DNA from 3 places in the Methylorubrum podarium genome. Region 3 is predicted to be linked to each of the others. Evidence: predicted binding sites of a transcription regulator. Region 3 holds the regulator's gene; each other region holds the start of a gene.
The links. The regulator PhoB, encoded in region 3, activates phosphate uptake and scavenging genes when phosphate is short. The targets are predictions, from matches to a motif close to TGTCATNNANCTGTCAT.
Positions count from the first base shown of each region.

Region 1: a site for PhoB is predicted at 5,052-5,068, ahead of ABS772_RS21460 (inorganic phosphate transporter). Genes of this name have one in related genera too.
Region 2: a site for PhoB is predicted at 2,072-2,088, ahead of ABS772_RS22830 (UDP-2,3-diacylglucosamine diphosphatase). Genes of this name have one in related genera too.

Region 1 is NZ_JBELQE010000110.1:55,643-65,124, reverse strand. Features, by position in the region: gene ABS772_RS21480 (chemotaxis protein CheB) at 1-302, opposite strand, end outside; gene ABS772_RS21475 (hypothetical protein) at 563-685, shown strand; gene ABS772_RS21470 (carbohydrate porin) at 763-2,283, shown strand; gene ABS772_RS21465 (CorA family divalent cation transporter) at 2,300-3,343, opposite strand; gene ABS772_RS21460 (inorganic phosphate transporter) at 3,350-4,987, opposite strand; tRNA gene ABS772_RS21455 (tRNA-Arg) at 5,670-5,746, opposite strand; gene ABS772_RS21450 (hypothetical protein) at 6,620-6,832, shown strand; partial or broken gene ABS772_RS21445 (Rha family transcriptional regulator) at 6,880-7,044, opposite strand; gene ABS772_RS21440 (hypothetical protein) at 7,243-8,637, opposite strand; gene ABS772_RS21435 (hypothetical protein) at 8,803-9,482, opposite strand, start outside.
Region 2 is NZ_JBELQE010000119.1:767-10,248, forward strand. Features, by position in the region: gene ABS772_RS22825 (glycosyltransferase family 4 protein) at 84-1,148, opposite strand; gene ABS772_RS22830 (UDP-2,3-diacylglucosamine diphosphatase) at 1,201-2,013, opposite strand; gene ABS772_RS22835 (aminotransferase class V-fold PLP-dependent enzyme) at 2,673-3,881, shown strand; gene ABS772_RS22840 (D-2-hydroxyacid dehydrogenase) at 4,048-4,992, shown strand; gene ABS772_RS22845 (NADP-dependent methylenetetrahydromethanopterin/methylenetetrahydrofolate dehydrogenase) at 5,228-6,094, shown strand; gene fchA (methenyltetrahydrofolate cyclohydrolase) at 6,172-6,798, shown strand; gene ABS772_RS22855 (malate--CoA ligase subunit beta) at 7,226-8,398, shown strand; gene sucD (succinate--CoA ligase subunit alpha) at 8,421-9,311, shown strand.
Region 3 is NZ_JBELQE010000085.1:69,195-78,676, reverse strand. Features, by position in the region: gene pstC (phosphate ABC transporter permease subunit PstC) at 1-407, shown strand, start outside; gene pstA (phosphate ABC transporter permease PstA) at 488-1,381, shown strand; gene pstB (phosphate ABC transporter ATP-binding protein PstB) at 1,421-2,236, shown strand; gene phoU (phosphate signaling complex protein PhoU) at 2,369-3,082, shown strand; gene phoB (phosphate regulon transcriptional regulator PhoB) at 3,174-3,878, shown strand; gene ABS772_RS16245 (GcrA family cell cycle regulator) at 4,064-4,609, opposite strand; gene ABS772_RS16240 (cell envelope integrity EipB family protein) at 5,119-5,997, shown strand; gene ABS772_RS16235 (potassium channel family protein) at 6,094-6,864, shown strand; gene ABS772_RS16230 (DUF421 domain-containing protein) at 6,929-7,456, shown strand; gene ABS772_RS16225 (DNA polymerase IV) at 7,686-8,984, opposite strand; gene ABS772_RS16220 (cobalt-precorrin-6A reductase) at 9,043-9,482, shown strand, end outside.

The sequences.
Region 1 (9,482 bases), on a different contig from region 3:
GCCATGTTCTCGCGGGGGCCGCGGCCGAGCTTGATCCGGTCCCCATCGAGGATGAGGTGATGGTCGGGCACGCCGAGATAGATGTTGCCCGGGCGGATCGCCAGGCCGTCGGCGGCCGGGTGGACCGGGATGTGGGCGACCGCCGACGTGACGGTCGCGAGCAGGCCGAGGCTGCGCGCGGGGATGTGCAGCACGATGAAGACCGCCGCCGGCAGATCCTGCGGCAGGGCGCCGAGGATCGCCCTGAGCGGGACGGTGGCACCGGACGATCCGCCGATGACGATGACGTCGCGATTGCTCAAGCCGCCCTGCTCCGCGCTCCGCCGAAACCCGGCCGCGGAGCATCCGGCCTGCGGAGGCCGCGTGCCGGGGCCACTTTCGGATAGGTTGCGATCCGAGGGAAGGTTCCGCCGGAGGCCGCGGGCGCTCGGAAAAGGGTCGGCCCGGCCCGAGCCCCGACCACCCCCGGCACCTCGGCCCCAGGATTCGCAAGCTTCTCAGGCTTGTCACGGAAGCCTGATCCTATCACCCCTCTCCATGTCCCCTCGAGGTGGCGCCGACGATGCCCGACCGACGCCCGCCGCACGATGCCGATCTCGAGGCGGTCCGCCGCGAACTCGCCGACAGCCACGCCGTCGTCCGCGGGCCGGTCCCGGCCGCGATGTCCGTTCCGGCTCGATCCTGAGCCGTGGCCGGAACCGGTGCCTCCCGAGGGATCATGGCTTGGCGTGCAGGGCTGACATGAGCGGTCCGAGGAGCAGGATGTCTCGCGGCCTCCGCGCAGGACGAGCGCGCTCCGCTGCGCTGGCCGCCCTCCTGCTGTCGGGCTCCGCGGCCGTCGCGCAGCCGGTGCTCGACGTTCCGGGCGAGGCCGCCCGCATCGCGAGCGAAGGGTTGTCCATCGGCTCCGATGCCGGCGCGGGCGGCGATCCCCAGACCTCCGTCGCCCAGCCGGTCTTCTCGGCCCAGCGCTCGGCGGAGGTGACGAGCACGATCGAGGACCTGCTGGGCCCGGCGGGGGACCCCGGCGGCTTCCGCGCCTTCCTGCGCACCCGCGGGATCACCTACGATCTGATCTACTTCACCGAGGCCGTCCACACCGCGCGCGGCGGCAAGCGGCGCGGCACCGCGACGCTCGGCATGGTCGACATCGACGTCGACGTCGACCTCGACACCCTGGCGGGCTGGAAGGGAGGCGCGCTCCACACGACGTTCTACCAGATCCACGGCAGCGGCGCGTCGCGCTCCTATATCGGCAACCTGCTCACCGTGAGCGACATCGAGGCCCTCTCGGCCTCGCGCCTCAACGAGCTGTGGTTCGAGCAGAGCCTGTTCGACGGCAGCGTCGCCGTGCGCGTCGGGCAACTCGCCACCGACACCGAGTACATGATCAGCCAGACCGGCATCCTGTTCACCAACGGATCCCTCGGCTGGGCCGGGATCCTGGCGAGCAACCTCCGCGGCGGCGGGCCGTCCTACCCGCTCGCCTCGCCGGGCGTGCGGGTGAAGATCGTGCCCAACGCCAACCTGTCCTTCCAGGCCGGTCTCTACGACGGCGATCCGGGCGGACCCGACCGCTTCGGCCGCGAACCCGATCCGCAGCGGCGCAACCGCACCGGCACCCGCTTCCCGCTCACCGACCCGGCGCTCGCCATCGCGGAAGTGTCCTACGCCTACAACATCGCGCCGGGCTCGGCGGGCGAGCCGGGCACGGTGACGCTCGGCGGCTGGTACCAGTTCGGCCGCTTCAACGCGCTCAACCGCGACACGGAGGGCCGGTCGCTGGCCGATCCGGAGAGCTCGGGGGTCGGGCGCCGGTTGAGCGGCGACAGCGGGATCTACGGGGTCATCGACCAGACCGTCTACCGCGAACCGGACGACCCCAACGACGGCGCCAGCGTGTTCCTGCGCGCCTCGGGCTCGCCCGGCGACCGCAACCTGATCGACTTCTACCTCGATGCCGGCATCGCCTACAGGGGCCTGTTCCGCGGCCGCTCGGACGACACGATGGGCCTCGCGGTCGGCTACGCCCGGATCTCCGACGCCGTCCGCCGTCTCGACGCCGAGGCCGCCATCCTCGGCGGCGTCCCGGGCCCGCGCCGCAGCATGGAGACGGTGGTCGAGGCGACCTACCAGGCGGTGCTCGGGCCGGGCCTCGCCCTGCAGCCGAGCATCCAGTACGTGTTCAAGCCCGGCGGCGGGATCAGCAACCCGCGCGATCCGGACGGCGCGCGAATCCGCAACGCCGCCGTGTTCGGGCTGCGCGCCACGATCCGCTACTGAGCGCTCCCGGCCGCTCTCAGTCGCGCGGCGGGCGGATGCCGAGGCCGCGGATCAGCGCGAAGACCGCGAGCGCCGAGACGACGGCGACCGCGATGGCGACCGAGGAGCCGCTCTCGTTCTCGGCAAGCGGCAGGCCCTTGGTGTTCATGCCGAACAGGCCGGTCACCAGCGTCGGCGGCAGGAACAGGGCGGTCAGCACCGACAGGGTGTAGAGCTGCCGGTTGGAGGCCTGGGCGAGGTAGGAGGCCAGCTCCTCCTGCATCAGGCGGGAGCGGTCGGCGAGCATCACCATGTCGCGGTCGAGGGCGTCGAGCCGCTGGGCGATCCGGACGGCGGCGGTGACGGCGGCGGCCGGAATCTGCTCGTCGGACGCGGCCGTCTCCAGACGGTGGAAGACGGCGCGCAGCCCCAGGAGCTGCCGATGAAGCCGCACCGCGTCGCGGCGGATCGGGCCGAGCCGCCGCCGCTCGCCGCGCACGCGCTCGTCGAGGATGTGGTCCTCGATCTCGTCGAGTTCGTCGGCGAGGCGACCGCCCGTCTCCACCATCGCGGTGACGACCTGCCCGACGATGATCTCGAGAAGTTGGACGGGCGCGAGGATGCACTGCCCGTCCGCCGCCGCATCGCGGGCGAGGTCGGGCCCGACGACGGGGTGCCGGCGGCCGCTCACCAAGAGGCGCGGCCCCATCACGAAATGCAGGCGGCCGCCGGCATCGACCTTGGCCCTCTCGTCCCTCTCGCGGACGAGATCGGCCACGACGCCGCCGATATGGCCGTCCTCGACCAGGAGGCGCTGGTGCGGGTCGCTGGCGAAGGCGGCGGCCGTCAGGTGCCGCGGACCGAGCCGGCCCTCGGCGACGAGATCGGCCAGCCGCACGTCGTTCAAGTTGAAGTGCAGCCAGAGGAAGCCCTCGCCGAAGCCCCCCGGAGCGGGCAGTCCCTCCTCGTGATCGACGAGGTGGCCGCGGCCGCCCTCGTCGAAGCGCATGGCCCAGAGAAGGCCCGGGAGCGCCGGCTCGTCGCAGAGGAGACGGGCCGGCCGTGTCGATGCCGCGGCCATCCCGGCTCAGAACAGGCGCGAGAAGATCACGTAGAGCGTGCCGGACAGGAGCATGGCCACCGGCAGGGTCAGCACCCAGGCCATGGCCAGGTTGCGCAGGGTCGAGAGCTGCAGGCCGGACCGGTTGGCCGCCATGGTGCCGGCCACGCCCGACGACAGAACGTGCGTGGTCGAGACCGGGAGGCCGAACATGTCGGCCGCGCCGATCGTGCCGGCCGCGACCAGCTCCGCCGAGGCCCCCTGCGCGTAGGTCAGGTGGGTCTTGCCGATCTTCTCGCCGACGGTGATCACGATGCGCTTCCAGCCGACCATGGTGCCGAGGCCGAGGGCGATCGCGACGGCGACCTTGACCCAGGTGGGGATGAAGCGCGTCGCCTCGTCGAGGCTCTTCTTGTAGGCGTTGAGCGTGCCGATCTCGGCCGAGGAGAGCTCGCTCTCCTTGTCCTTCATCAGGAAGCGGACCGCCTCGGAGGCGAGGTACATGTCGTTGCGGGTGTTGCCGACCGCCTCGGCCGGCACCTTCGCGAGGGTGCCGTACTGATCGACCTGCTCGCCGATCTGCTTGATCAGGACCGAGAGCGACGGATAGGTGCCGCCCTCGATCTTGTGGGCGGCGACGTAGGCCGTCACCGCCGGGCGGGGATCGCCGATGATGTCGTAGCCGGCCGCCTTCTTCGCCACCACCTCGGAGGCCGCCTGCGAGGTCATCCGGAACTGCGCCACCGAGGAATCCGGCAGGGCGCGGTTGAGGGCGTAGGCGGTCGGCACGGTGCCGATCAGGATGAGCATGATCAGGCCCATGCCCTTCTGCCCGTCGTTCGAGCCGTGCGCGAAGGAGACGCCGGTGCAGGTCGCGATCAGGATGCCGCGGATCCACCACGGCGGCGGCTCCTTGCCCTTCGGCTCGGCGTAGAGAGCGGGGTTGCGCACCACGAAGCGCAGGACGAGCAGCAGGGCGCCGGCGGCCATGAAGCCGAAGACCGGCGAGAGCAGCAGGGACCAGCCGATCTCGGTGGCCTTCGTCCAGTCGACCCCCGACGTGCCCGAGCGGCCGTGCATCAGGGCGTTCGCCACGCCGACGCCGATGATCGAGCCGATCAAGGTGTGCGACGAGGAGGCCGGCAGGCCGAAATACCAGGTGCCGAGGTTCCAGATGATGGCGGCGATCAGGAGGGCGAAGACCATGGCGAAGCCCGCCCCGGACCCGACCTGCAGGATCAGCTCGACCGGCAGCAGGCTGACGATGCCGAAGGCGACCGCCCCCGAGGACAGGAGCACGCCGAGGAAATTGAAGAAGCCGGACCAGACGACGGCGACGTTGGCGGGCAGGGAGTGCGTGTAGATGACGGTCGCGACGGCGTTGGCCGTGTCGTGGAAGCCGTTCACGAACTCGAAGCCGAGCGCGATGATGAGCGCGACGAACAGCAGGATGTAGGGCAGGTACGTGGTGACCTGCACGCCGGTGGCATCGACGTCGAGGTAGATGCTGTAGGCGACGTAGGCGAGGGCCGCCGCGACCGCGCCGGTGAACAGGACGGTCGCGAGGATCGAGCGGTTGCCGTCGAGGTTGGGGCGACCGTGGTGCGGCCCTGGCCCCGCATGATCCTGGCTTGGCGCGAAACCGCCGATTGCTGACCCTGCCATGCCGACCTCTCCGACGATATCTGTGCGGGCTTGCGTCGCCGGAGATTGTCTGAGCACGCGGACGGCGAAATTTTTGTGACAGATCAGGGATTAAGAGCGCTCGGCAAAACGTGCGATGCGGGTTGTCGGAGGCGGGCGCCTCCGCGGAGGGTTCAGGCTGGCTGGTCGGCCCCGCGGGGGGCAGGAGCGACGCTTCGAATCGGCTGACGCGCCGCGAGAGCCATCGCCCCGCACCCGTCTCCGGCGAAGCCGCGCACAGGCCGGCGCGCTCAGGCGCCATCGGGACTGTGTCGAGCCGATTCGCGGCTGGCGAAAAGCATGTGCGTTCGATCGGAGGATCGCCCGTCGGCTTGGTCAGGTCGAGCGGATCGGTCTTGTCGAAGCCTTGCTTGGCGGGATGAGGGACCAAGCCGCAACCGACGTGGATTGCGTTCGGCCGACCCTCGACGGCGCCGGCAGCCAGGAGATCACCCCGGCGATGATCAATGCGCTCTCGACCGCCGCGCGCTCAGGCATGCGACGGGAAGAAGACGTCTACCGGCGTGAACACCTGCACGCCTTCGCCCACGTGCCGCGGTCGCTGACGACGAGGTCCGCATCGGGGAATCGAAAGCCGAACGGTTTCAAACCCTTGGCGCCGCTTCAAGGAAGAAGGCGGGGGGTTCACATTTCTGTTCTGAAATGGCGCACCCGACACGATTCGAACGTGTGACCTTTGCCTTCGGAGGGCAACGCTCTATCCAGCTGAGCTACGGGTGCTGACTCGGGTTTGGCTTCAGTTTCCCCGCGAAATCAATCTGTTACAGGCCATAAGGTACATAACAGTTGGCTTGGGAGCAACCACCGATACCGGGGCATTCCACGGGTTCGCTGTGACACGGCTGTGACAAACCGGGGGAAGGCCTCACGATCCCCTGAAGCCCACCGAAAGCCCCTTGATCGAACCTTAGGCCCTGTGATGTGTTCCGTTTCTGTTCTCATCCTGAGTCGGACTGGAGGCCCATGTCACACACCCAAACCGCTCAGGCATCCCAGGCAACTGAAAGGCATCACAAGCCTCCTGAGGCTCCCCAGGCCCACCACAGCCCCCTCAGCCCCGTAGAGGTCATTGCAAGGGCATACCTCGGCCTGACCGGTGACGATGCGCGTGTGGCCCTCAGGGAGGCCATAGCCGATGCCTTGGCTGATCTCGCGGAGGCCGAAAGGCGGACCCAACAGAGGGACCGGCTGATCTCCCGTGGTTACGTCCGTGGTACGTTGTTCAATGACACCACCAAGGAGGCCTGAGGTCCCATGTCTCGCAGCTTACCCTTTCGTGGTGGTACGGGTCGAATGCGGCATGTGTCCCCACAGGACCGGGAGCTATCGTCTTGCTCGGTTAGCAGCAAAGTACGGCCCCGAGACGCCCTTAGAGGACGTATTGAGGAGCATCGCGTTCGATTGTCCCTGGCAAGAGAGACCTGGGAAGCGGACAGGCAACCAGTACGTCCCACGATGTCACGCCTACTACCCCGATCTTGAGGCGCCTCCTAGGCCACCTGATTTGCCACCGAGTATGCAGGGGCTTAGGCTTATAGAGGGTGGCAAGAAGTAGGATGGAAGTGTCCTGAGCGCCCTTGAAGGCAACTAGCCGTGATTGAATCCATAGAAGGCTTGATCGGAAGTAATATCAGCACGATCATTTGGGGAGCCATCTTATGGGGCGCTTTCCTCGTGACAAATTGGGGTATGCGCAACGCAATGGACGTGCCGAAGCTACATGATCGGATTATCCGTTTGGAGCAACAGGTAGCTGATTTAACTGAGAAGCTTGATATCTTGGATGGCGAAGTCGACCGGATGTAGGCCAGCTTGAAGTCCACCGCCTTGTGCCCCGTGTACCCCATGACCAGCAGAGAGAACCCATCGCGGTTCATGTCGAAGCTTCGGGTCTCACGGTTGGCACGGGGGTCGAAGGCGCTAACCTCTTGAAACATATGGCCCTCCAAATCTGGATGACCGGATTCTAGGAGTTGGTCGATGTCCCGAAGGACGTGAAAATGCTCCTTCTCAAACACCACCGCGATATGCCTTGAGTTGGTCCAGGGCTTACCATCGGGGCCTGTGGTGATGAGGGCTCCTACGTCGGTGGGTGTGATGATTGTAGACCAACCCTCAGTCCCACAAGCCTTCCTACAACCTCTCCCTGGACTAACTATGAGTTATTTCCTATTATATTAATCCGGTGCAACAGTATAGTGATTGACCATATAGGCTCAGGCAGCCAATAGCCTCTCAGATTCGCCAGGAGGCCCATAGAGGTCCTTCACAATTGCAGGGATAGTCACACCCAAGACATCCCTTGAAGCCGCTTCTAGAGCCTCCTGAGCGATTCCAGCGTTACTCCTAGCCACCATGAGTCCATCATGCTGAGGCAGGGCCACCACACCAAGAGCAATCAGCTTCTCAAGGGCACACAGGAGGATCTGGCTCTCTAGGAACATGATGGTGAAGCCCACAGGGACCTCACGGGGCTCGAAGAACGGCTCAAGGACCGGATGCTTGGTGATGAGGGCCTTCCTGATCTTTGCGGCATTGATGCCCCTCGGAAGAGGATCAAGGATTCCGGTGGTCCCAGGCTTACCGGCCTTTGGTTTGATCCCTCGCTTGCCTCCACGCCCACCGTTCAGGCACGAAGCAAAGGCTCTCTTGATAGCCTTACGTTGAGCCTTGTCGCGGTGGTCATAGCCATCGAGGAGACCACTCAGGTCATACAGGTCGCCCTTAGGAGCCTCGTGGCCTGCTAGGTGATAGGCGATACGTGGTCCTAGGTTGCAGAAGTCTAAGTCCGCTACGGGCTCACCATCGATCCTGATGCCTCGCCTGAAGTCAGACTTCATGTTCATCCAGAAGGCCCTACCAAAGAGCCTGCCGCCTTGATCGAAGCGGATACCCTGATGACCGAGGATGCTGAAGTACCTGACTAGGGACCGGTCATAGGGACTAACACGAACATCGGAGTTGGCGTCATCGATGTAGTCGATATTAGCCTTGCTCAGAAATCGATTGATTTTGCTTACACGATCATGGATCACCGAAGTTTCATGGGTGTGGTGGAAGTTGACTGATGACTTCTTGGCCTTCCTACCTGCTCGGGCTGGGGCCCTTCTCCTGAGGACCACTAAAGGACGTGTGTCACACTCTCGGAAGCAGGAGAAATCCACACCATGTTCGATAATGAGACTGTGGAGCTTCTGAGTGCTTATGACCGTTGAGTGTACTTTGCTGCCGATGCCCACGCACTGACTGATGTAACCACAGGCCTCTAACCGATCTAAGGATCTGACAAAAGTTCTCTGAGGCATGCTTTCATTTGTATTCAAATCACACTCCGAAAGCTTTCTAGACGCCACTATTGGATGCTCGAAGCCGTACTTTAGAAACACGTATGACATATTAGCTAATACACAATCAGTGCACAACTCAAATGATCTTTGATCTACTGCCTTACGCGATCTTTTTCTTGCTTCAGCAGACACAATCTCCCTAGTGACTACAGATACTACATCTCTTAATGTCCCTTCCTTTGATAATAAATAATAGTCCAACCACTCATCCTTGGGTCGCCCTATGGTCTCATCTTCAACTTCTTCAGCGCTCATAGCTACCACGAAATATTACCTCATGATTATTATCATTAGTGTCACTCATGTTGTGGTCCTTGGCTGACCCAATTTATCTTCGGAGGCATGTAGTTCTTCCCTATAGGGGCGCTCATAAGGAAAAACAAAGGAGGCTCGTAAGCCCCCTAAGTCATCTCTTAGATATTGATTGTGTTACTGGCCTTTGGCCTTCTCTCGGTCCCGCCTTTCTATGAACTCAAGGAAGGAGTCCTTCCGTTGTGGAGCTTGAGCCCGTGCTGGGTTCTGTCCGGTGATGTATGGATTGGCAGGAGTCTTAGGTGCTGGACTGTTCATCCAATCATCCCACCCCTGCTCCAACTCAGCCTTTCTATCGTGGTAATGTTTCTTTTGGCCCTCAAACTGCTTGGTGTAGTAATCTTCGGACTCTCGGTCCTTGTAGCGCCTGTAGCTATCGAGATTATACCTGTGGTTTCTCTCATAGGCGCTTAGGAGGCCATCGTTGGCTCCTCTGAGTAGTGTCGCTACAGTCTTGTTATCGAGGCCAGAGATACCCGGAAGGATCGACTCCAAAGCTCTCTGAGCGTCACCTTCAGTCTGTGTGCCCTTGGCATCGAGAAGCTGGCTGTTCCTTAGTTCATTGATGTGTGCCTGGAACTTTGCTGCATTGCGTGTCCTCTCATCAGAAGCCCCCATCAGCAACTGCCACTCACTTCCTGCCCTCCCAAGAGCCGAAAGGTCCATCTTGTCCTCCCGCAGCAGCTTGATGAACTCTTGGTTCTTGAGGGCTGTCTGAAGGGCGCTATCAGCCTTCGTCTGGTTGTCTTGAACGGTCCTCTGGGCAGTCTCAGGCATAGGTCGTGGTGGTGGCTCAC
Region 2 (9,482 bases), on a different contig from region 3:
CCGATCTTCGCATTCCCGCCCCCGCCGGTCATCCCGGCCGGGGTGAAAACCGGCGGACAAAGCGTTCCGCGACGGGACGAGGATCAGCCGGGGCGGGCGAGAGCGGCGGCGCTCGGGCGTCCGGCGGAGCGCCGGACCGGCCCCACCGCGTGCGCGGTCGCGATGTTGTCGTAGAACTGGCGCGCGCTCTCGGCCCAGGTGTAGCGCAGCGCCTCCGCCCGGCAGCGCGCCCGCGGGATCGTGAGCGCCGCCAAGGCGGCCGCGCGCAGGTCCCCGTCGAGGGCGCCCGCCCCCGTGCCGCCGATGACGTCGAGGGGTCCGGTGACCGGGAACGCCGCCACCGGCAGGCCCGAGGCCAGGGCTTCGAGCAGCACGATGCCGAAGGTGTCGGTCAGGCTCGGGAAGACGAAGGCGTCCGCGCTCGCGTAGACCCGCGCCAGCGCCTCGCCGGTGAGCGCGCCCAAAAAATGCGCGTCGGGCGCCAGCGCCTGGAGCCGGGTCCGGTCCGGCCCGTCGCCGACCACGACCTTGGAGCCCGGCAGGTCGAGGGCGAGGAAGGCGGCGAGGTTTTTTTCGACCGCCAGCCGCCCGACCGAGAGGAAGATCGGGCGCGGTAGGTCGGGGAAGACGTTCTCGTCGCGGGGGCGGAACAGGTCGGTGTCGACGCCCCGCGTCCAGCGCATCAGGTTCGTGAAGCCGCGCCCCGCCAGCTCGCGCTCCAGCGAGGGCGTGCTGACCATGGTGCCGCTTGCCGCCGCGTGGAAGCGGCGCAGCCACGCGTAGCTCCAGGCCTCCGGCACGGGCGCGCGGGCGGCGAGGTACTCGGGAAAGCGGGTGTGGTAGCTCGTGGTGAAGGCCTGACCCCGCGACAGGCAGGCGGCGCGCACCGCGTGGCCGATCGGGCCTTCGGTGGCGATGTGCACGTGGGTCGGCGCGAGCCGCTCCCAGCGGGACAGCACCCGCCGCCGGGTGACGAGGGAGAGCCGGATCTCGGAATAGCCCGGCATCGGCAGGGAGGCGAAGTCCGCCGGGGTCAGCATCAGCGGCTCGACGCCGAGGCCGGCGGCGGCTTCGGCCATGCGCTCCACGGAGCGGACCACGCCGTTGACCTGCGGGTGCCACGCATCGGTCGCGAGCAGCAGCCTCATCCCAGCCTCATCCCAGCCTCATGGCAGCCTCAGGGGGATCCCGTCGCTCGGCTCAGGCGACGGCGCGGCGGATCTCGGGTTCGAAGCTGTCCGCGGCCCGGCGCTCGCGCAGCATGGTCGGGTAGTGCAGCACCTCCATGCGGCCGTCGTAGTGCTCGACGATGCCGGTGCAGGATTCCACCCAGTCGCCGGTGTTGAGGTAGGTCAGGCCCTCGACCTCGCGGTGGGCGGCGTGGTGGATATGGCCGCAGATCACCCCGTCCGCCCCCTGGCGCCGGGCCTCGCTCGCGAGGAAGGTCTCGAACTGGCCGATGAAGTTGACCGCGTTCTTCACCTTGAGCTTGGCCCAGGCCGAGAGCGACCAGTAGGCGAGCCCGAGGCGGCGGCGCACGCGGTTGACCACGGTGTTGATGGTGAGCGCCGTGGTGTAGGCCCAGTCGCCCAGATGCGCGAGCCACTTGGAGTGGCGCACCACCATGTCGAACTGGTCGCCGTGGATGACGAGGTAGCGCTTGCCGTCGGCCGCCACGTGGACCCGGCTGTCGGCGATCTCGATGCCGCCGAAGGTCATGCCGATATAGTCGCGCAGGAACTCGTCGTGGTTGCCGGGCACGTAGACGACGTGGGCGCCCTTGCGCACCTTGCGCAGCAGCTTCTGCACCACGTCGTTGTGCGCCTGCGGCCAGTACCAGCCCGAACGGAGCTGCCATCCGTCGACGATGTCGCCGACGAGGTAGATCGTATCGGCATCGACGTCGCGCAGGAAATCGAGCAGCAGGGCCGCCTGGCAGCCCTTCGTGCCGAGGTGAAGGTCGGACAGGAACAGCGTCCGAACGCGGATGGTCGATTCCGGATCTTGGGACACGGGCGCCTCCGGCTCCACACAACCGCATCGCGACGGGGAAGAGCCAAATCGCATTCCGATCTCAGTTTGATGACGGCACCACGCATCATCCTGCCGGCACCGAGCGTCCGGACCGTTGCCCGGGGCCGGCCACCGGTCCGGTCCCGGCCCGCCGCAGACCCCGCCCGCGGCCCGCGCATGCGAAAATCTTTTTGTTTTTCAATTCAGTTTTTTCCGTTTTCCATTCCCAGGCAGGGGGGGCATAACGGCGGCCAAGGTCATCCGCCGCGCGTGCCTCGCGCTTGCGCAACGGCACCCGGCAGAGGTGCGGGCAGGGGTACGGGGATGGCCGCGACGGATGGGAGCGCTGGACAATCAGCAGGAGCGCGCTTCAATGCGGCGCTGGGCTGACGCATCGAGGGTTCGGTCCTCTGGAGGCGACCGGCGTGGCTGCACGCGCCGCGACGCGGGCGGCCCGACGGCCGGCTCGCCGCTCCGGGACGATCAACGATCCGACATCACGGTGGTATGGTCCCGGCCCGCGCGAGGCCCTTTGCGCGCGGCTTTGCGGCGGGACTGAGGACGTTTCGCGGCGGGCTCGCACCCGCTACCAGGATCGGGCGGGAGCGCGGCCGCGAAGGGCCGGCCCGCCCAGAACGACTTGATTGGAGGAAACTTTCATGGCGGCAACGAGACGTCCGGGACGCAACCACCTGTTCGTTCCCGGCCCGACCAACATCCCGGACCGGGTGATGCGCGCCATGATGGTGCAGTCCGAGGACCACCGCTCGGTCGACTTCCCGTCGCTGACGAAGCCGCTGTTCGAGGACACCAAGAAGGTGTTCGGCTCGACCGACGGCACGATCTTCCTGTTCCCGGCCTCCGGCACCGGCATCTGGGAATCGGCGCTGACCAACACGCTCGCCCGCGGCGACAAGGTGCTGACCTCCCGCTACGGCCAGTTCAGCCACCTCTGGATCGACATGGCCCAGCGCCTCGGCCTGGACGTCATCGTCCAGGAGGAGGAGTGGGGCACCGGCGCCAAGCCCGAGAAGATCGAGGAGGTCCTGCGTGCCGACAAGGGGCACGAGATCAAGGCCGTCATGGTGGTCCATAACGAGACCGCGACCGGCGTGACCTCGAACATCGGCGCCGTGCGCAAGGCGATCGACGCCGCCGGCCACCCGGCCATGCTGTTCGTCGACGGCGTGTCCTCGATCGGCTCGCTGCCGTTCTACGCCGACGAGTGGAAGGTCGACTGCGCCATCGCCGGCTCGCAGAAGGGCCTGATGCTGCCCGCCGGCCTCGGCGTGATCTGCGTCAGCCAGAAGGCGCTCAAGGCCGCCGAGGGCTCGTCCGGCCGCAACGACCGGCTCGCCCGCGTCTACTTCGACTGGGAAGACCACAAGAAGCAGAACCCGACCGGCTACTTCCCCTACACCCCGCCGCTGCCGCTGCTCTACGGCCTGCGCGAGGCGCTCGCCTGCCTGTTCGAGGAAGGGCTGGAGAACGTCTACCACCGCCACGCCGTGCTCGGCGAGGCGACCCGCCAGGCCGTCGCGGCCTGGGGCCTGAAGACCTGCGCCAAGTCGCCGGAGTGGAACTCCGACACCGTCACCGCCATCCTGGCGCCCGAGGGTGTGGACGCGGCCAAGATCATCAAGCACGCCTACGTGCGCTACAACCTCGCGCTCGGCGCCGGCCTGTCCCAGGTCGCGGGTAAGGTGTTCCGCATCGGCCACGTCGGCGATCTCAACGAGCTGTCGCTGCTCGGCGCGATCGCCGGTGCCGAGATGTCGCTCCTCGACAACGGCGTGAAGGTGACGCCGGGCTCGGGCGTGGCCGCGGCCTCCAGCTACCTGCGCGAGAACCCCCTCTCGAAGTCCTGATTTTTTTGGTGAGCGGCGCCGGTTCCAACGGCGCCGCTTCCGCTAAGTAGAGAAAGGCGCCCCGCCCGGCGTCCGGCCTGCCGGCCGCTGCGCGGGAGACGCTTCGAGACAGGTGAGGAAACGGGGCCGGCGTCACGCCCGCCGGTCGATCCGGAAGGGGTCCAGAATGACAAAGAAAGTCGTCTTCCTCGATCGCGAGTCGCTCGACGCGACCGTGCGCGAATTCAACTTCCCGCACGAGTACAAGGAATACGAGTCGACCTGGACGCCGGAGGAGATCGTGGAGCGCCTTCAGGGCGCCGAGATCGCGATCATCAACAAGGTGCCGATGCGGGCCGACACGCTGAAGCAGCTTCCCGACCTGAAGCTGATCGCGGTGGCCGCCACCGGCACGGACGTCGTCGACAAGGCCGCCGCCAAGGCGCAGGGGGTCACGGTCGTCAACATCCGCAACTACGCCTTCAACACCGTGCCCGAGCACGTGGTCGGCCTGATGTTCGCGCTCCGCCGCGCGATCGTGCCCTACGCCAATTCCGTGCGCCGGGGTGATTGGAACAAGTCGACCCAGTTCTGCTACTTCGACTACCCGATCTACGACATCGCCGGCTCGACGCTCGGCATCATCGGCTACGGCGCGCTCGGCAAGTCGATCGCCAAGCGGGCGGAAGCCCTCGGCATGAAGGTGCTGGCCTACGACGTGTTTCCGCAGGACGGGCTGGTGGATCTCGACACGATCCTCACCCAGTCCGACGTCATCACGCTCCACGTGCCGCTCACTCCCGACACCAAGAACATGATCGGGGCCGAGCAGCTCAAGAAGATGAAGCGCTCGGCGATCCTCATCAACACCGCCCGCGGCGGGCTCGTGGACGAGGCGGCCCTGCTCCAGGCGCTCAAGGACGGCACCATCGGCGGCGCCGGCTTCGACGTGGTGGCCCAGGAGCCGCCGAAGGACGGCAACATCCTCTGCGAGGCGGACCTGCCGAACCTGATCGTCACCCCGCACGTGGCCTGGGCGAGCAAGGAAGCGATGCAGATCCTCGCCGACCAGCTCGTGGACAACGTCGAGGCCTTCGTCGCGGGCAAGCCGCAGAACGTCGTCGAGGCGTAGGGCCCACCACCCCGGTCGTCATTCCGGGGCCGCGCAGCGGAACCCGGACCCGAAGGGACCCGCCGGAGGCGTGCCATCCACGACGCGGCACGACGGATCGGTGCTCGTCGCCGCATCACGGGTGGCTTCCGGGTTCGCTTGTCAGCGCCCCGGAATGACGATTTGAATCGGTGGCCCCGGTGCCACTCAAGGAAGCGCTCCGCGCCTCGCGCGGACACCGACTCTCAGAGGAACCATGTCCAAGAAGCTGCTCTTCCAGTTCGACACCGATCCCACGCCGAGCGTGTTCGACGTCGTCGTCGGCTATGACGGCGGTGCCGACCACATCACCGGCTACGGCAACGTCACGCCCGACAACGTCGGCGCCTATGTCGACGGCACGATCTACACCCGCGGCGGCAAGGAGAAGCAGTCGACGGCGATCTTCGTCGGCGGCGGCGACATGGCGGCCGGCGAGCGGGTCTTCACGGCGGTGAAGAAGCGCTTCTTCGGCCCGTTCCGCGTCTCCTGCATGCTGGATTCGAACGGCTCCAACACGACCGCCGCCGCGGGCGTGGCGCTCGTCGTCAAGGCGGCGGGCGGCTCGGTGACGGGCAAGAAGGCCGTGGTGCTCGCGGGCACCGGCCCCGTCGGGATGCGCTCCGCCGCGCTCCTCGCCCTCGAGGGGGCCGAGGTCGTGCTGTGCGGGCGCAAGCTCGACAAGGCCCAGGCCGCGGCCGATTCCGTGAACAAGCGCTTCAAGGTCAACGTCGCCGCGGCCGAGACCCCGGACGACGCCTCGCGCTCCGAGGTGGTGAAGGGCGCGCATCTCGTCTTCACCGCCGGCGCGATCGGCCTCGAATTGCTGCCGCAGGCGACGTGGCAGAACGAGGCCTCGATCGAGATCGTGGCCGACTACAACGCCCAGCCGCCGCTCGGCATCGGCGGGATCGACGCGACCGACAAGGGCAAGGAGTACGGCGGCAAGCGCGCCTTCGGTGCGCTCGGCATCGGCGGCTTGAAGCTCAAGCTGCACCGCGCCTGCGTCGCCAAGCTGTTCGAGTCGAGCGAAGGCGTCTTCGACGCGGAAGAGATCTACAAGCTGGCCAAGGAAATGGCCTGACCACGCAGGGACGACCGGGCAGCGCCGGCATCGCCGGTGCTGCCCCGCTCAAGCAAGAATCACGAGGGGAGGAACCCATGGCCGGCAACGAGACGATCGAAACATTCCTCGACGGTCTGGCGAGTTCGGCCCCGACCCCCGGCGGCGGCGGGGCCGCCGCGATCTCCGGCGCCATGGGCGCGGCCCTGGTCTCGATGGTCTGCAACCTCACCATCGGCAAGAAGAAGTACGTCGAGGTCGAGGCCGACCTGAAGCAGGTGCTGGAGAAGTCGGAAGCCCTGCGCCGCACGCTCACCGGCATGATCGCCGACGACGTGGAAGCCTTCGACGCGGTGATGGGCGCCTACGGGCTGCCGAAGAACACCGACGAGGAGAAGGCTGCCCGCGCCGCCAGGATCCAGGAAGCCCTCAAGACCGCGACCGACGTGCCGCTCGCCTGCTGCCGCGTCTGCCGCGAGGTGATCGATCTGGCCGAGATCGTCGCCGAGAAGGGCAATCTCAACGTCATCTCCGATGCCGGCGTCGCGGTGCTCTCGGCCTATGCCGGCCTGCGCTCGGCCGCGCTCAACGTCTACGTCAACGCCAAGGGCCTGGACGACCGCGCCTTCGCCGACGAGCGGCTGAAGGAGCTGGAGACCCTGCTGGCGGAGGCCGGCGCGCTCAACGAGCGGGTCTACGAGACGGTGAAGGCCAAGGTGAGCTGAGGCCGAAGGCGGTTCGCGCCCTCGACCGTCATGGCGCGCGAACGCGAAGCGATCCGGGGGCACGACTCCGTCCGGGGAGGTCGCGGGCCGGATTGCTTCGGCCCCGCTTCGCAATTACAGCGTGTGATCGTTTCTCGATTCCGGACCTGATCCCGGGGTGCCGGCAAGCGGCCTCGCAGGATCCTCGAGCGAGGCCTACGCTTGGCTCCGGGACGTCGGGACGAGGGGCGAGTCGGACCAACATTGCCGGGCCGCGCGTACGGCTAGGGGCCTGTCGTCTCCACTTTAGAAGCCCGCTAAGTCTCTGACGGGCAAGCAAACTGAAGTGTAAGAGAAGAAAAAATTGAGAGCTGACCCGCTTCCCGAAAAGTAATTTTTCCGCGAAGGTTGGCCCAACAAGAACGACGGAAACGCCAAGGAGGTCTCGATGGACGTTCACGAGTACCAAGCCAAGGAGCTGCTCGCGAGCTTCGGAGTCGCCGTGCCGAAGGGCGCCGTGGCCTTCAGCCCGGATCAGGCGGTCTACGCCGCGACCGAACTCGGCGGCTCGTTCTGGGCGGTGAAGGCCCAGATCCATGCCGGCGCCCGCGGCAAGGCCGGCGGAATCAAGCTCTGCCGCACCTACAACGAGGTCCGCGACGCCGCCCGCGACCTGCTGGGCAAGCGCCTCGTCACCCTTCAGACCGGTCCCGACGGCAAGCCGGTCCAGCGCGTCTACGTCGAGACCGCCGACCCGTTCGAGCGCGAGCTCTATCTCGGCTACGTCCTCGACCGGAAGGCCGAGCGCGTCCGCGTCATCGCCTCCCAGCGCGGCGGCATGGATATCGAGGAGATCGCCGCCAAGGAGCCGGAGGCGCTGATCCAGGTGGTGGTCGAGCCGGCGGTCGGCCTGCAGCAGTTCCAGGCCCGCGAGATCGCGTTCCAACTCGGCCTCAACATCAAGCAGGTCTCGGCCGCGGTGAAGACCATCATGAACGCCTACCGGGCGTTCCGCGACTGCGACGGCACCATGCTGGAGATCAACCCGCTCGTCGTCACCAAGGACGACCGGGTGCTGGCGCTCGACGCCAAGATGTCCTTCGACGACAACGCCCTGTTCCGCCGCCGCAACATCGCGGACATGCACGACCCGTCGCAGGGGGATCCCCGCGAGGCCCAGGCCGCCGAGCACAATCTCAGCTATATCGGCCTCGACGGCGAGATCGGCTGCATCGTCAACGGCGCCGGGCTCGCCATGGCGACCATGGACATGATCAAGCACGCGGGCGGTGAGCCGGCGAACTTCCTGGACGTGGGCGGCGGCGCCTCGCCGGACCGCGTCGCCACGGCCTTCCGCCTCGTCCTGTCGGACCGCAACGTGAAGGCGATCCTCGTCAACATCTTCGCCGGCATCAATCGCTGCGACTGGGTCGCGGAGGGCGTGGTGAAGGCCGCCCGCGAGGTCAAGATCGACGTGCCCCTGGTGGTGCGGCTCGCCGGCACGAATGTCGAGGAGGGCCAGAAGATCCTCGCCGAGAGCGGGCTCGACCTCATCACCGCCGACACCCTGACGGACGCCGCGCGCAAGGCCGTCGAGGCCTGCCACGGCGCCAAGCACTGACGAAGGAGGGAGGAATCACGCCATGAGCATTCTCATCGACGAGAAGACCCCGATCCTCGTCCAGGGCATCACGGGCGACAAGGGCACCTTCCACGCCAAGGAGATGATCGCCTACGGCTCCAACGTCGTCGGCGGCGTCACCCCCGGCAAGGGCGGCAAGACCCATTGCGGCGTGCCGGTGTTCAACACCGTCAAGGAGGCGGTCGCCGCCACCGGCGCCACCACCTCGATCACCTTCGTGGCGCCCCCCTTCGCGGCGGACGCGATCATGGAGGCGGCCGATGCCGGCCTGAAGCTCGTCTGCTCGATCACCGACGGCATCCCCGCCCAGGACATGATGCGGGTGAAGCGCTACCTGCGGCGCTATCCGAAGGAGAAGCGCACGATGGTGGTCGGCCCGAACTGCGCCGGCATCATCTCGCCGGGCAAGTCGATGCTCGGCATCATGCCCGGCCACATCTACCTGCCCGGCAAGGTCGGCGTGATCTCGCGCTCCGGCACCCTCGGCTACGAGGCCGCGGCGCAGATGAAAGAACTCGGGATCGGCATCTCGACCTCGGTCGGCATCGGCGGCGACCCGATCAACGGCTCCTCCTTCCTCGACCACCTCGCCCTGTTCGAGCAGGACCCGGAGACGGAAGCGGTGCTGATGATCGGCGAGATCGGCGGCCCGCAGGAGGCCGAGGCCTCGGCCTGGATCAAGGAGAACTTTTCCAAGCCCGTGATCGGGTTCGTGGCGGGCCTCACCGCCCCGAAGGGCCGCCGCATGGGCCATGCCGGCGCGATCATCTCGGCGACCGGCGACAGCGCCGCCGAGAAGGCCGAGATCATGAAGTCCTACGGCCTGACGGTCGCGCCCGATCCGGGCTCCTTCGGCCGCACCGTCGCCGACGTGCTCGCCCGCGCGGCGTGACGGCGCGTTTTCGCGACTGACCGGAGCGTATCCCCTCCCCCTTGTGGGGAGGGGTAGGGGTGGGGGTGGTGCAGAAGGCACCGTCGGCGCTCCATCCTGCGCCACCCCCACCTCCGGCTCCTCCCCACAAGGGGGAGGAGAGGCTCCCGGCCGCCACCGACTGCCGTCCCG
Region 3 (9,482 bases):
TCATGATCGTGCCCTTCGTGGCCTCGATCACCCGCGACATGCTCGACCAGATTCCGACCGTGCTGCGCGAGAGCGCCTACGGCATCGGCTGCACCACCTGGGAGGTCGTACGCTACGTGCTGGTGCCCCAGGCCTCCGTCTCGATCATCGGCGCGATCATGCTCGGTCTCGGCCGGGCGCTGGGCGAGACCATGGCGGTCACCTTCGTGATCGGCAACGCCAACCGCCTCTCCGCCTCGATCTTCGATCCGGGCTCGACCATCGCCTCGCGCATCGCCAACGAGTTCAATGAGGCCGACGGGCTTCAGCTCTCCTCGCTGATGGCGCTCGGCTGCCTGCTCTTCATCATCACGTTCTTCGTGCTGATCATCGCCCGCCTCCTGGTGCGGCGGACGAAGGTGGCCTGAGGCCGCCTGAACCGAACCGGCCCGTGCCACCTCGACCGCGACGATCGCCCGAGACTGTCCAAGCCTGAGGACGCCGATCCATGGACGCCAGCAACCCCATCGCGACGGCCGGCCGCGCCCCGACGGCCAGCCGCGTGCGCTCCGGCCGCCGCGTCGCCGACCGCGCGCTGATCCTCGCGAGCACGATCGCCACCGGGCTCGGCATCGTCGTGCTCGGGTCGATCCTGCTCATGCTGATCGTCGAGGGCCTGAAGGGCTTCTCGCCCGCCCTGTTCACGGCGCCGACGCCGGGGCCGGGCTCCGAGGGCGGCGGCATCGCCAACGCCATCCTCGGCAGCCTGATCATGACGTTCCTGGGCATCGTCATCGCCACGCCGATCGGGCTGATGGCCGGGACCTTCCTGGCCGAGTACGGCCGGACCTCGAAGCTCGCCGACGTCATCCGCTTCCTCAACGACGTGCTGCTCTCGGCGCCCTCGATCCTGATCGGCCTGTTCGTCTACACCCTGATGGTCCGGCCGATGGGCACCTATTCGGGCTGGGCCGGCGCGGTGGCGCTCGCCATCATCGCCACGCCGGTCATCGTGCGCACCACCGAGGACATGCTCCGCCTCGTGCCCAGTCCGATGCGCGAGGCCGGCGCGGCGCTCGGCGCGCCCCGCTCCCTCGTCATCCGCGCCATCACCTGGCGCGCGGCGAGCGCGGGCATCGTCACCGGCATCATCCTGGCTCTGGCCCGCATCGCCGGCGAGACCGCCCCGCTGCTGTTCACGGCGCTCAACAACAACAGCTGGTTCAACGCCAACCTGCTCGGCGGCGTCCCGAACCTGCCCGTGATGATCTACCAGTTCGCCCTCTCGCCCTACCCCAACTGGCAGAGCCTGGCTTGGTCGGGCGCGCTCCTGATCACCGTCACCATCCTCGCCCTGTCGGTGGTGGCCCGCTTCGTGATCAAGGACCAGCGGGCGCGCTGAGACGGCCCCGGCACAGACCTCCCACCGACGAGAGATCCGATGAGCGCCTCCCCCGCGATCCGCAGTCAATTCGAGGGCCGCAGCCCGGCCGACGTCAAGGCGCCCGTGCGCATCGCCGTCAAAGGACTCAACTTCTACTACGGCAGCTTCCACGGCCTGAAGGACATCAACCTCGATTTTCGGGACCGGCAGGTCACCGCGCTGATCGGGCCGTCCGGCTGCGGCAAGTCCACGCTGCTGCGCACCTTCAACCGGATCTACAGCCTCTACCCGGAGCAGCGCGCCGAGGGTGAGATCCTGCTCGACGGGCAGAACGTCCTCGACTCCAGGGTCGATCTCAACGAGCTGCGCTCGCGGGTCGGCATGGTGTTCCAGAAGCCGACGCCCTTCCCGATGTCGATCTACGACAACGTCGCCTTCGGCCTGCGCCTCTACGAGAAGCTGCCCAAGTCCGAGCTGGACGGGCGCGTGGAGGAGTCGCTGCGCAAGGCGGCGCTCTGGGACGAGGTGAAGGACAAGATGAAGCAGTCCGGCACCGGCCTGTCCGGCGGCCAGCAGCAGCGCCTGTGCATCGCCCGCACCGTGGCCCAGCGTCCCGAGGTCATCCTGTTCGACGAGCCGACCTCGGCGCTCGACCCGATCTCGACGGGCCGCATCGAGGAGCTGATCGAGCAGCTGCGCGCGGAGTTCACGATCGTCATCGTGACGCACAACATGCAGCAGGCCGCGCGCATCTCGCAGTTCACCGCCTTCATGTATCTCGGCGAGCTGATCGAGTTCGACGCGACCTCGAAGATCTTTATGAACCCGGCCAAGCGGCAGACCCAGGACTACATCACTGGCCGCTTCGGTTAAGCCCGGTCGCGACTGCGGTGCCGTCGCGACCCCCCTTGCGTCCTCGTTCTGACGCGCCCTCCGCCGCCGGACCAGCGTCCGATCCGGTTCGAGAGCGCCCTCGTCCGACTGCCTGATCGGGAAATTCGCGACATGGCCGAGCACATCGTCTCTTCCTACGACACCGACCTCGAGAACCTGCGCCGGTCGATCGCCGAGATGGGCGGCGTGGCCGAGAAGATGATGACCGATGCCACCGAGGCCCTGGTGCGCCGGGATACGGTGCTGGCCCAGGCCGTGATCGCCGCCGACAAGCGCCTCGACACGCTTCAGCGCGAGATCGAGGAGCGCTCCGTCCTCCTCATCGCCCGGCGCCAGCCACTGGCCATCGACCTGCGCGAGACGATCTCCGGCATCCGCGTCTCGGGCGACCTGGAGCGGATCGGCGATCTTTCCAAGAACATCGCCAAGCGCGTCGTGGCGATCAGCGATCAGGCGCAGCCGCAGAAGATCGTGCTCGGCGTCCAGCACATGAGCGACCTCGTGCAGGAGCAGCTCAAGGACGTGCTCGACGCCTATGCCAGCCGCGACGTGGCCGCCGCCCACGAGGTCTGGGAGCGCGACAGCGCCATCGACGCGCTCTACAACTCGCTGTTCCGCGAACTCCTGACCTACATGATGGAGGATCCGCGCAACATCTCGTTCTGCACGCATCTCCTGTTCTGCGCCAAGAACGTGGAGCGCATCGGCGACCACACCACCAACGTGGCGGAGACGATCGAATACCTCGTCACCGGTGAGACGCCGGCCGGCGAGCGGCCCAAGAACGACGCTTCGAACTACGCGACGGTGACGCCGGGCGCCTGACGCCGCCGGGCGGGGCGCGAAGCGGAAAAGGGGCGTCTCCGGCCTGCTCCCCGACGGGGCAGGCCGGGCGCGACGGATGGAAAGACGGACGATGACGAGTGCGCGCATCCTGATCGTCGAGGACGAGGAATCGCTGACGACCCTGCTGCGCTACAACCTCGAAGCGGAAGGCTTCGCGGTCGATGTCGCGATCCGCGGCGACGAGGCGGATCTGCGCCTGCACGAGATGACTCCCGACCTCGTCCTGCTCGACTGGATGGTGCCGGGTCTCTCGGGCATCGAGCTGTGCCGCCGCATCAGGGCGCGGCGCGAGACGGAGCGGCTGCCCGTCATCATGCTGACGGCGCGGGGCGAGGAGGCCGACCGCGTGCGGGGCCTCTCCACGGGGGCCGACGACTACGTGGTCAAGCCGTTCTCGGTGCCCGAGCTGCTTGCCCGCGTGCGCGCCCTGCTCCGCCGGGCCAAGCCCGCCCATGTCGCCGACATGCTGGTGGCGGGCGACATCGAGCTCGACCGGGTCAGCCACCGTATCCGCCGCCAGGGCCGCGAGATCCATCTCGGGCCGACGGAATTCAAGCTGCTCGAATACCTGATGCAGAGCCCCGGCCGGGTCTTTTCCCGCGAGCAGCTGCTCGACGGCGTCTGGGGCCACGACGTCTACATCGACGAGCGCACGGTCGACGTCCATGTCGGCCGCCTGCGCAAGGCGATCAACCGCCCGCGCCAGAGCGACCCGATCCGCACGGTGCGCGGCTCCGGCTACTCCTTCGACGAGATGTTCGCGGGAGCCGAGTGAGGGTGGCCGGGCGCGGGCCTCTCGGCTGACGGGACGTGCGTCCGATGTCATCCGTTTGATCGTTCTGGTCTCCCGCCCGTCACTGCGAGGCGAAGCCGTGGCAATCCAGGGCTCCGCACGATCCGGAGGGGTCGCGCGCTCGATCGCGCGGCGTCCGAAGTCGCCGCGCGGCGGCCCCAAAGGCTTTAGCGGAAACCGGCGACGCGGCGGTCGCGCTTGCGCTCGGCCGCCGGCTGATAGGCGACCTGCGCGTGCTGGGTGCAGTAGGGCAGGCCCGTGATCGCGCGAGCGCCGCAGAAGCGGAATTCCGGCGAGGTCGGATCGCCCATCGGCCAGCGGCACATGGAGTCGCGCAGGTCCATGATGGTGACCCGCTCGGAGACGGCGAGCGCCACCGGCTCCGGGGCGGCCTTCGGCGGGAGCGGAAAGTCCGGTGCCGGGCGGTGCGCGACGATCGCCGGCGGCTCGGGCAGCGTCGGCTCCTCGGCGACGATCACCGTCTCCAATGCGACCTCGGCGCTCAGGTCCTCCTTGCGGCGAGCCTGAGCCCCGCCCGGGCCGATCGGCTTGACGCGGCCCGCGAGCCCGAGGCGGTGGACCTTGCCGATGACGGCATTGCGGGAGACGCCGCCGATCTGGAGGGCGATCTGGCTGGCACTCAAACCATCGTCCCACAAGCGGCGAAGCAGCTCGACGCGTTCATCCGTCCAGCTCGGGACCGCTTCCGTCATTGCCCCCTCCACGTCGACACGTCCTTTGAACGCAAAACCGACCGACCGCGCAGCGTCACCGCCGCGAAGAGCGGCAACGGGCATCGCCAGGGCCCGCGATCCGGCCCTGCACATGTCGGTTAACAGACGCCAAAGCTGTCGTTGGCGACGCTGTGGAGACTACAGGACAGCTCGGCCGCGGAGCAAGGGTCAGCGCGTTTCACGGGTCGGTTTCCACCGCCAATCCGATTCCGTCGGCGGCGGCTCGGATCCGTCCCGGCGGCATGACAACCGATTTGGCCGAGATCCCTTAACACCTTGCGTAAAATTGCTCTTTTTCGAAACGTACGATCACGCGTGGCCGGCCCCGACGGACCCTTCGAGCGAGCGAACCGGCGGTGACGGCGACGCCGCCTGCGCTCGGATCGCCGCCGAAAAAGATTGTCCGGGCAGGCGCGATGACTATGTGACGGGCGGCATCCACCGGTCCTGCGCCTGTGGACAACCCCTAGCGGACCTTGGGAGATCGCATGCGACTGCGCCTCGCGCCGGCCCTGTTCCTTCTCGCCGCGATGCCCGGCGTCGCGCTGGCCGCCGGGCCGGCCGCTCCGGTTCCCGACGAGGCGGCGATCCGGCTCACCAACCACCGGGCGGTCTATGACCTGTCGCTGGCGCGCTCCACCGGGACGCGGGCGGTCGAGGGCGTGCGCGGCCGCATCGTCATCGATTTCTCGGGCGACGCCTGCCGCGGCTACACCATGCAGACGCGGCAGGTGACGCTGCTCAATTCCGGCGAGTCCGGCGACCGCACCTCGGATCTGCGCAGCACCACGTTCGAGAACGGCGACGGCAAGAGCTTCCGCTTCCGCACCACGACCATCCTCAACAACGTGCCGTCACCGGCGGTGGACGGGACTGCGGAGGCGGGCGACCCGTTCAAGGTGAAGCTCAAGGAGCCCAAGCGCGACCAGTTCCAGGTCGAAGGGCCGGTGCTGTTCCCGATCCACCACATGATCCGCCTGATCGAGGCGGCGAAGGCCGGCGAGACCACGGTCTCGGCCAAGGTCTTCGACGGTTCGGATGACGGGCGCAAGGTCTACGACACGCTGGCCATCATCGGCCGGCCGAGCGCGGCGCCCGCTTCCGACACCGAGCGCGACAAGCCTCTGCGTGAGGGTGACCGTGCCGGCATGCGGCGCTGGCCGGTCACCTTGAGCTACTTCACCCCCGGAGAGGGCGAGCGGACGCCGATCTACACCCTCACTTTCGATCTCTACGAGGACGGCGTCAGCGGGCGTCTGCACCTCGATTACGGAGATTTCGCCATCGACGGCAACATGAGCCGTCTCGATCTCGCCAAGGATGATCCGAAATCCGATCCGAAGGCCGAGGCCGCCTGCCGGAAGTAGCGTCCGCCCGCCGAGGCGATCGACGGCGGATCGGGCCGAGCCCGAGAAACGTTCCTGCTGCCGGAGCCGTGAGCGGCGGCGGCAGCGTGTTGCGCGATGGCGGGCCTGAGGCAGAGTCTGCGGGAACTCTACGAGGGAAGCAGCGACCGCGCGCATCGCTTCCGCTACGGCCTGCTCGCCTTCGACCTCGCCACGCTCCTGTTCATCATCGTCTCCTCGTTCCTGCCTCGCCCGCCGCTGATCGAGGGGATCGACGTCCTGATCGGTGCGGCGGTCGCCGCCGACTTCCTGTCTCGGCTGGCGATCTGTCCGCGACCGGTTCGCGAGTTCCTGCGACCGACGACCTGGGCGGACGTGGCGGCGATCGCCTCCTTCCTGGCCCCGATCGTCGGCGAGGGCGCCGGCTTCCTGCGCATCCTGCGCACGCTGCGGCTGCTGCGGACCTACCAGCTGCTCGACCGGATGCGGGAGGATTTCCCGTTCTTCCGCCGCAACGAGGACGTGATCATCGCGGTGGTGAACCTCGCGGTGTTCATCTTCATCATGACGAGCCTCGTCTACGCGACCCAGCACGGCTCGAACCCGAACATCGGCAACTACGTCGACGCGCTGTACTTCACCGTGACCTCGCTCACGACGACGGGCTACGGCGACGTCACCCTGCAGGGCACCGGCGGTCGCCTGATCTCGGTCGTGGTGATGATCTGCGGCGTCACGCTCTTCCTACGCCTCGCCCAGGTCCTGTTCCGCCCCTACAAGGTGCGCTTCCCCTGTCCCGCCTGCGGCCTGCAGCGGCACGAGCCGGACGCGGTGCACTGCAAGGCCTGCGGCACCCTGCTCAACATTCCCGACGAGGGCGCGGATTGAGCCGCATCGGCGCAGGGCCGCGACGCGTTCCCGATTGAAACGACCGATCGCGGCGGAGGACCGGATGCCCGACTGGCGAGCGCTGTTCGTACCGGAGCACTCCCTCGTGGAGATCGCCCTGCGCGGCACGGTGATGTACCTCGCGCTCTTCCTCATCATGCGCTTCGTGATGCAGCGCCAGGCCGGTGCGGTGAGCCTCGCCGACCTGCTCGTCATCGTGCTGATCGCCGACGTCTCGCAGAACGCCTTCTCCAACGAGTACAAGTCGCTGACGGAGGGCATCCTGCTGGTGCTGACGATCGTCGGGTGGAATTACGGCATCGACCGGCTCGCCTTCCGCTTCCCCGCCTTCGAACGCTTCATCACGCCGAAGCGGCTCCCCCTCGTCGCCGACGGCCGTATCTGCTGGCGGAACATGCGCCGCGAGATGATCACGCACGCGGAACTCATGAGCCAGCTCCGCCTACAGGGAATCGACGACCCGGCCCTCGTCCGGCTCGCCTCGCTGGAGGGCGACGGCAGCATCAGCGTGATCCGCCGTGACGGCGAGGAGACCCCCCCTGGGCCGGAGGACCGCCGGGAGCCGGTCTGATACCGTGTCTGGTTGATCGCTTCGGTTCGTCCCCAACCCCCGTCATTCCGGGGCCGCGCAGCGGAACCCGGGATCCACCCGTGATGCGCGGCTGGAATATGGCGTTCAGGCCAGTTGTGGATTGCACGCCTCCGGCGCGCCCCTTCGGGTCCGGGTTCGCCTTCGGCGCCCCGGAATGACGGGAAGTGGCACGAAGAAATCAACCGGAAACCGTATGAGGCGACGGACCCTAGACCCCGGGTTTGGCCGGCTCCGCCCGACGCCGCTCCGGCTCGCCGGTGAAGACGAGACCGCGCTGGATCGCGGCGCTGCCGAACTTTTCCCGCACCCGGTCGAGCGCCGCCTCCCGCCGCGCGACGCGCTCGATCCCCTGGTCGGCGAGGTCGCCCCGATCGGCGTGAATCGCGCCGCAGAGGTCGCCGCCGCCGATGCCGATCAGGCGGAACGGCGTGCCGTCGCAGGCGGCGCGCAGCATCGGCTCGCCCTCGTGGAAGAGGCGGTCGGCGAGCTGCGTCGGCTTGAGGCCGCCGCGGGTGCGGGTGCGCAGCCGGAAGCGCGCGTCCTTCAGCTTCAGCGTCACGCTGCCGGCGGCGAGTTCCGCCCGCTTCAGCCGCCCCGAGACCTTCTCGCACAGCCGCCACAGGATCGGCCGCAGATCCTCGAACCGGGCGAGGTCGGTCGAGAAGGTCGTCTCGGCCGAGACGCTCTTGGCCTCGCGGGTGGGACGGACCGGCCGTCCGTCCCGCCCGGCGGCGAGGGCGAGGAGGCGTAGGGCGTCCCGGCCGAGCGCCGCCTGCAGCCGCGCCGGATCGGCCCGCCCGATATCCCCGACGCGATGGATGTTGAGGCCGGCCAGACGGTTGCGGGCGCTCTCGCCGATGCCCGGCAGGATGCCGACAGGCTTGTCGGCGAGGAAGGCGGCGGCCTCTTCGCCGGCGATGATCGAGAAGCCGCGGGGCTTGTCGAGGTCGGAGGCGATCTTGGCCAGGAACTTGTTGGCCGAGAGGCCCACCGACACGGTGATGCCGACCTCCGCCTCGACCCGCGCGGCGAAGCGGGCGAGCGTCAGGGCCGGGCTGGTGCCGTGGAGACGCTCGGTGCCGGAAAGGTCGAGGAACGCCTCGTCGATGGAGACGGGCTCGACCAGCGGGGTCAGCGCCAGCATCATCGCCCGCACCTCGCGCCCGACGCGGGCGTACTTCTCCATGTCGGGCCGCAGCACGGTGGCGTCGGGGCAGCGCTTGAGCGCCTCGAACATCGGCATCGCCGAGCGCACGCCGGAGATCCGCGCGAGGTAGCAGGCGGTGGAGACGACGCCGCGCCGGCCCCCGCCGATGATGAGCGGCTTGTCCCGCAGGGAGGGGTCGTCGCGCTTCTCGATCGCCGCGTAGAAGGCGTCGCAATCGACGTGGGCGATGCTCAGCGCGTCGCGGGCGGGGTGGGCGAGCAGGCGCGGCGAGCCGCAGCCGCGGCAGCGCAAGGCGCCCTCGGCTTGCATCGTCAGGCAATCGCGGCAGAAGGGTCTCACGTCGAAAACCTTGCCCGGAACCGTGCCGGGCCGATCGCGGGCGAGACGGATTGTACGAATGTCTGGAGCCGCCGACCAGGGTCCGCCCGCGCCCCATCCCAAGCCGAATGCGACCCGCGTCCTGATTCTCGGCGGCACGACCGAGGCGAGCGCCCTCGCCGCCCTGCTGGCCCGAGAAACGGATGTCTCGGTGACCCTGTCGCTGGCCGGCCGCACCGCCGCGCCGCGGCCCGAGCCGGTGCCGATGCGCGTCGGCGGGTTCGGCGGCGCGGAGGGGCTGGCGCACTGGCTCGCCGGGAACGGCATCGAGGCGGTCATCGACGCGACCCATCCCTTCGCCGCGCGAATCTCGGCCAATGCGGCCGCGGCCTGCCGGGCCGGCGGCGTGCCGCTGCTCGCTGTGCGCCGTCCGGCCTGGGAGCGGCAGCCCGGCGACGACTGGACCGAGACCGACAGCGTTCCGGCCTGCCTCGACGCGCTCGGGCCCGCGCCGCGAAG